3 regions of the Enterobacter sp. ECC_219_Taxon_10 genome follow, and region 1 is predicted to be linked to each of the others. Evidence: predicted binding sites of a transcription regulator. Region 1 holds the regulator's gene; each other region holds the start of a gene.
The links. The regulator PhoB, encoded in region 1, activates phosphate uptake and scavenging genes when phosphate is short. The targets are predictions, from matches to a motif close to CTGTCATAAAACTGNCNNAT.

Region 1 (2,270 bases):
CAGAAGATTGAGGATGTTCTGACCATTATCGTCCGGCCAGCGCAGGCCCAGCAGCTGTTGCGCAAGGCCGTTACACCAGAAGATTGTCCCTTCTTCGGTTGTCAGGATCACCGCATCCGGCAGCGACTCTGCACCGCTGCGAAAGCGTTTGATCAGGCTTCCCAGCTCGCGACGGCGCTTTTTATTACGCATCTGCATCTGGTGCAGACCGTACAGCAGCGGCTCCCAGCTGCCGCTTCCCGGCGGCGGCGTCATGCTGCGGTCAACCCACAGCCACCATGAGAGACGCAGCAGGTTCCAGAAATGCCAGACTAACAGCCCGGTGACCGCCGCCAGCAGAAACCACGGCAGATGCCCAAGAAAGGCCCCCAGAATAAGGGCCGGAATACAGCATAAGATCAGTTCAAAGACGAGCCTTTTCCATGACAGACGTTCCAGCACGCGTCACACTCCTGTCATTGTTCAGAAACGGGTCGAGAAACGATAACCCGTGCCGCGGACCGTCTGTACCATGCGATCGTGGCCGCTCAGTTCCAGCGCTTTTCGCAGGCGGCGGATATGTACGTCAACCGTCCGGTCTTCGACATACACGTTAGTTCCCCAGACGTTATTCAGCAACTGCTCGCGGCTGTAAACGCGTTCCGGATGGGTCATAAAGAAGTGCAGGAGTTTAAATTCGGTAGGCCCCATGTCGAGGGGGTTTTCGCCGGTCATCACGCGGTGTGAGGTGGGGTCAAGGCTGAGGCCCTGCATTTCGATCACCTCTTCCACCGCCATCGGCGAAATCCGGCGCATGACGGCCTTAATGCGCGCTACCAGCTCTTTCGGGGAGAAAGGCTTGGTAATGTAATCGTCCGCGCCGGTCTCCAGACCGCGCACGCGATCCTCTTCCTCTCCGCGCGCCGTGAGCATCACAACCGGAATATCGCGGGTCAGCGCTTCACGCTTCAGGTGTTTGATAAACTGCAGTCCGGAGCCGCCGGGCAACATCCAGTCAAGCAGAATCAGATCGGGCCAGGGTTCATTCAGCTGGTTCACCGCGCTGTCATAATCTTCCGCTTCAACCGGCTGGAAGCCATTTTGTTCGAGCACGAAGCACACCATTTCACGAATTGGAGCTTCATCTTCTACGACCAGAATACGTCTCGCCATACTTTGCCCTGTCTTATCTTATTTAAGTTACAAGTTTGTAATGCGGCGCCATTATGCGTCAGTTTTATGACAGATTTATGAAAAACAGTACCACTACAAATGGCAAACTGTTGTTTTATTACAGCGGTTATTTTCCTCTCCCTGACAGTTTATAATCGCCCGCATCGTTTTTCGCCACGGATCTCCTATGCGCATACTTCACACCTCGGACTGGCATCTGGGTCAAAATTTTTACAGCAAAAGCCGTGCGGCTGAACATGAAGCGTTCCTGAACTGGCTGCTGGAAACGGCCCGGACGCACGAGGTGGACGCGATTATCGTGGCGGGTGACATCTTTGATACCGGCTCGCCCCCCAGCTATGCGCGTGAGCTGTACAACCGCTTCGTTGTCAACCTGCAGCAGACCGGCTGTCATCTGGTGATTGTCGCCGGCAACCATGATTCCGTCGCGACGCTCAATGAATCCCGCGACATCCTGGCGTTTCTCAATACCACCGTGGTCGCCAGCGCCGGGCACGCGCCCCAGATCCTGAAAAAACGCGACGGCACCCCGGGGGCGGTACTGTGCCCCATTCCGTTTTTACGGCCGCGCGACATCGTGCAAAGCCAGGCGGGGCTGTCGGGTGCGGAAAAGCAGCAGCATTTATTACAGGCCATCACCGATTATTACCACCAGCAGCATGCCGATGCCTGCGCCCTGCGCGGTGAACAGGCCATTCCGGTCATTGCCACCGGGCACCTCACCACCGTCGGGGCCAGTAAAAGTGACGCTGTCCGCGAGATCTATATCGGCACGCTGGATGCGTTCCCGGCGCAAAACTTCCCGCCAGCCGACTACATCGCGCTCGGGCACATTCACCGTGCCCAGGTCATCGGCGGCTGCGAGCATATCCGCTACTGTGGTTCCCCTATTTCGCTCAGCTTCGATGAAACCGGGAAAGCCAAGTCCGTGCATCTGGTGAGCTTCAGCGAGGGTAAACTCAGCGCCGTCGAGACGCTGGAGGTGCCGGTCACCCAGCCGCTGGCGGTGCTGAAGGGCGATCTGGACGCCATTACCGCCCAGCTTGAGCAGTGGCGCGGCGCGGAGCTTAACCCGCCCGTCTGGCTGGATATCGAAA
Region 2 (2,270 bases), 480 kb from region 1:
AGGTAAAGGCAGCGAACGACAGACCGGAACGTCCCCAGAGGAGGATATTTTGCGGGTTGCCGATAGGGGTCAACAGAGAACCCGCGTTAACGGCGAGCGCTTCAAAGATGATCAAGCGGCTGACCGGGATCTCGCACAGCTTACGCAGCGTGAGCGTGAGGGGCACGATGATAAACAGCGCCACGTCGTTGGTCAGAAACGTTGACAATACCGCAGCGGAGAACACCATAAACAGGGCCAGCCTGCGCTCGGTGGCAAAACGGCGCACCATTTTACGGCCCAGCACGTCAAAATAGCCGCTCAGCTCGACCCCTTTGGTCAGCATCATTAACCCGCTCAGGGTAATGATGGTGCGCCAGTCAATCGCCGCAGACCAGGCCTGTGGCGCAAACGGCACAAACAGGCTTAACGCTGCGCCAATAATTAATAAGAGATGGAAGAAACGATCGCGTGACAGGGCCTGCAGTCCAGGGATTTTCATTCAGCGGAGGGACCATATTTAAGGGTAAACTCACGAAACTTCACCAGCGTCTCTTCGCTAACGTGGTGTTCCATTCCTTCCGCATCCCGGCGGGCAATTTCCGGGCTGACGCCCAGCACCAGCAAAAAATTCTCGACAAGCTGGTGACGCTCGCGGCTCTCCTGCGCAAGCTTCTCCCCTTCCGGCGTCAGAAACACGCCGCGCCAGGGGATCATTTCAATAAGGCCCACCGAGGCCAGACGTTTTAACATTTTCGCGACCGTCGGCTGCGAAACCCCCAGCCTGGCGGCCATATCAACCTGACGCGCTTCCCCGACCTCGCGGATCAGATCGGAAATCAGCTCAACATAATCATCAATTAGTTCACGCCGGTGCGCCTCACGGACCTGGCGAAAACCTTCGACATGTTCTTCAACATTCACCAGTTGCGTCGTTTTCCTCATTGTTGGCTTACCTGCACGACGGTTCATTGTACTTCCTCAGTGGGGTGACGCTTCCAGCGCCCGGTATCGAGAGCGCACATTGTAAACCATAGCTCTGCAAGCACAAAAAATTAACGAAATAGCCATAGCTATACAATATAGCCTGTGCTATATCTGTATGTAATGCAGTCACCCTTCACGGATCGAAGGGATCAAAAATCAGGAGGTCTTATGAACGAATTCAAGAGGTGTATGACCGTGTTTACCCACTCTCCTTTTAAAGTGCGCTTAATGCTGTTGAACATGCTGTGCGATATGTTTAACAACAAACCGCATCAGGACGACAAACCTTCCCACTAAGCGGCGTTGCGGTACGCCGCTTCATTTTTCTGTCACATTTCCGCTGTAAACTGACCAATTCCCGATTATTTTTGCGGATTTGCAGCCCCCTTCGCAAAACATCTGTTTAGCAACTGTTGACCTTAATTCACGCTCGCACTATCTTCTTGCAGCCCTGCACAATTTGCGGCTCGCTGAAGCGGACCTCTCATTCCCTTTCCACGCACTGTCCGGCAGGCTTTGACCCTTGGCGCCAGGGTGAGCACATGGCGTTTTTGTGATAGTGACCTATGAATGTAACCCTGATAGATACCATCGTTACCCGCAGCCGGGCCTTAAGCCCGTGGACGGGATTTTACTTTTTGCAGTCGCTGCTGATTAACTTTGCGCTCGGCTATCCCTTCAGCCTGCTTTATGCGGTGGCTTTCACCTGTGTGCTCCACGTACTGTGGAGGAGTGCCCCGCGAGTGCAGAAAGCGTTTGTGGGGGTCTGTTCACTGGTTGCTGCTATGTATTTCCCGTTTGGTCAGGCCTACGGCTCGCCAAACTTTAATACCCTGCTGGCGCTGCACTCGACCAACATGGAAGAGTCGACGGAGATCCTGACGATCTTCCCGTGGTACAGCTACGTGGTAGGGTTATTCATCTTCGCGTTGGGCGTTATCGCCATCCGCCGTCGGTCGGGCGAGAAAAAATCCTGGGGTAAAATCGAAATACTCTGTCTGGTCTTCAGCCTTGCCGTGGCGTTCGTCGCCCCCATCCAGAATATTCCCTGGGACGGTAAGCTAAGGCTCATCAATATCGGCTATCCGGTTTTCCGCTTCGTTAAAGACGTCGTTGTCAACAATAAAGAGGTTCTCGACGAGCAGGCGCGCATGGCTGAACTTTCCAATATGAAAGACACCTGGAACGTGCTGGCGGTTAAGCCGAAATATCATACCTACGTGGTGGTGATTGGCGAGAGCGCACGTCGCGACGCACTGGGTGCCTTCGGCGGGCACTGGAATAACACGCCGTTTGCCAGCTCG
Region 3 (2,270 bases), 1.8 Mb from region 1:
TGACGATGGCTGCCAGGGTGGCAAGGGCGCCTGCGGTGAGAAGCGCAACGTGATTACCGTTTTGCCCGGCAAGGTTAAACATCAGGGCAACCAGCGCCGCACCGGTGCTTTGTCCCAGCAGACGCGCGGTCCCCAGCATGCCACTGGCACCTCCGCTGCGATGTCGCGGCGCCGCGGTAATAATGGTGTGGTTGTTGGGGGACTGGAACAGGCCAAACCCGGCACCGCACAGAACCATGCGCCAGATAATGTCCAGATCGCCTGGCGATGACGGAAGCAGCGCCAGCGCAAAAAGACCGGTTGCCATCACTGCCAGCCCCACCGCACCCAACAAACCGGCATGTACACGTTCTATTAAATAACCGGCAAGCGGTGCCATCACCATCGTCGCCAGCGGCCAGGGGGTTAACAGCAGCCCGGTCTCCACTTCGGAACGTCCTATCACGCTTTGCAGGAAGAAGGGCAGAGAAACCAGAGCCAGCATCTGGGCGCAGAACGAGCAGACGGAGGTGCAGATGGAGAGCGAAAAGAGGGGGATACGCAGCAGATCGACCGGCAGTAAAGGTACCGGCAGGGCAAGCTGTCGGCGAACAAAGAAGAAGCCCGTCACCAGCAGGGCAACAAGCTCCGCGGCGGTAAGCAGCAGAGATTGACCCTGCGCAAAGCCGCTCAGGGCGGTAATCAGCAGACCAAAGGTGAGCGCATTCATCACTGCACTTGCCACGTCAAAGCGCGGCATGGTGCTTTTCGGGCCGTTAGCGGGGAGATAACGCAGGGCAAAGAAGATGGCCACGATACCCAGCGGCACGTTTATGGCGAACAGCCATTGCCAGGAGGCGACAGAAAGTATAGCGGCCGCAATGGTTGGCCCGGCGGCAGATGAGACCGCGACAATAAACGAGTTTATCCCCATGCCGCGCCCCAGATGACGCTGCGGATAGATTAGGCGGATTAGCGCCGTATTGACGCTCATCAGCGCCGCGCCGCCAAAACCTTGCGCGATGCGCGCCAGCGTCAGCGTATGCAGAGAGTCCGAAAGGGCGCACAGCAGTGATGTGAAAGTAAATACCACCAGCCCGCACTGATATACCCGACGGTAGCCGAACATATCGCCCAGAAAAGAGAAGGAGAGCAGGGAAACCACAATCGCAATCTGATAGGCATTAACAATCCATATCGAACTGGCCGGGGAAGCATGCAGATCGGTAGCAATGGTGGGAAGGGCAACGTTCGCAATCGCGCCGTCAAGGACGGCCATTGAGATACCAATAATTATCGTAGCGATAGCGCCATACCGCTGGGGCAAAGGCAGGCCATCGGAAAGGTTCTTTTCCATTGGGGATAAATAGCTCAGAGTGAAATTATTCTCAGGGTAACTATTTTAGCATCGTCAACACCGTTTTATGTCGCAGATTTGTAACGAAGTAAACGCGGATTGATTGCAGGTAACATGACGGGAATTTATAATAAAAACCGGTTCTGATTTTTATAAAACACTCTCTATGAGGTGGTAAATGGCAATTGCGGATTTGGATAAACAGCCAGATTCTGTTTCTTCCGTGCTGAAGGTGTTTGGCATCTTACAGGCGCTCGGGGAAGAGCGTGAAATTGGTATCACAGAGTTGTCACAGCGCGTGATGATGTCGAAAAGCACCGTTTATCGCTTTTTGCAAACCATGAAATCACTGGGTTACGTTGCACAGGAAGGGGAGTCTGAAAAATACTCTCTGACGCTGAAACTGTTTGAACTGGGTGCCAGGGCATTACAAAACGTGGATCTGATCCGTAGCGCGGATATTCAGATGCGTGAGATTTCCCGCCTGACCAAAGAGACTATCCACCTGGGTGCGCTGGATGAAGACAGTATTGTTTACATCCATAAAATCGACTCCATGTATAACCTGCGTATGTATTCACGCATTGGTCGTCGCAACCCGCTTTACAGCACAGCAATTGGTAAGGTTCTGCTGGCGTGGCGCGATCGTGAAGAGGTAAAACAGATCCTCGATGGCGTGGAGTACAAACGCAGTACTGAACGCACCATAACCAGCACCGAAGAGTTATTAACGGTGCTCGACAAGGTGCGTGAACAAGGGTATGGCGAGGATAACGAAGAGCAGGAAGAAGGGCTGCGCTGTATTGGCGTTCCGGTGTTTGACCGCTTTGGCGTCGTGATTGCGGGGTTGAGCATCTCTTTCCCAACGCTGCGCTTCTCGGAAGAGCGCCTGCACGAGTATGTGGCTATTCTGCATACCGCCGCGCGCAAGATT

Region 2: AC4ICF_RS07370 (phosphoethanolamine transferase) is a predicted target of PhoB. The motif match lies at 1,507-1,526, and genes of this name have one in related genera.
Region 3: kdgR (DNA-binding transcriptional regulator KdgR) is a predicted target of PhoB. The motif match lies at 1,404-1,423, and genes of this name have one in related genera.

What each region holds. Positions count from the first base shown of each region.
Region 1 covers NZ_CM178005.1:1,061,413-1,063,682, reverse strand. The annotation lists gene phoR (phosphate regulon sensor histidine kinase PhoR) at 1-441, opposite strand, end outside; gene phoB (phosphate response regulator transcription factor PhoB) at 463-1,152, opposite strand; gene sbcD (exonuclease subunit SbcD) at 1,340-2,270, shown strand, end outside.
Region 2 covers NZ_CM178005.1:1,543,588-1,545,857, reverse strand. The annotation lists gene AC4ICF_RS07385 (anion transporter) at 1-481, opposite strand, end outside; gene mntR (manganese-binding transcriptional regulator MntR) at 478-951, opposite strand; gene mntS (manganase accumulation protein MntS) at 1,135-1,263, shown strand; gene AC4ICF_RS07370 (phosphoethanolamine transferase) at 1,533-2,270, shown strand, end outside.
Region 3 covers NZ_CM178005.1:2,895,351-2,897,620, reverse strand. The annotation lists gene AC4ICF_RS13805 (MFS transporter) at 1-1,336, opposite strand, end outside; gene kdgR (DNA-binding transcriptional regulator KdgR) at 1,515-2,270, shown strand, end outside.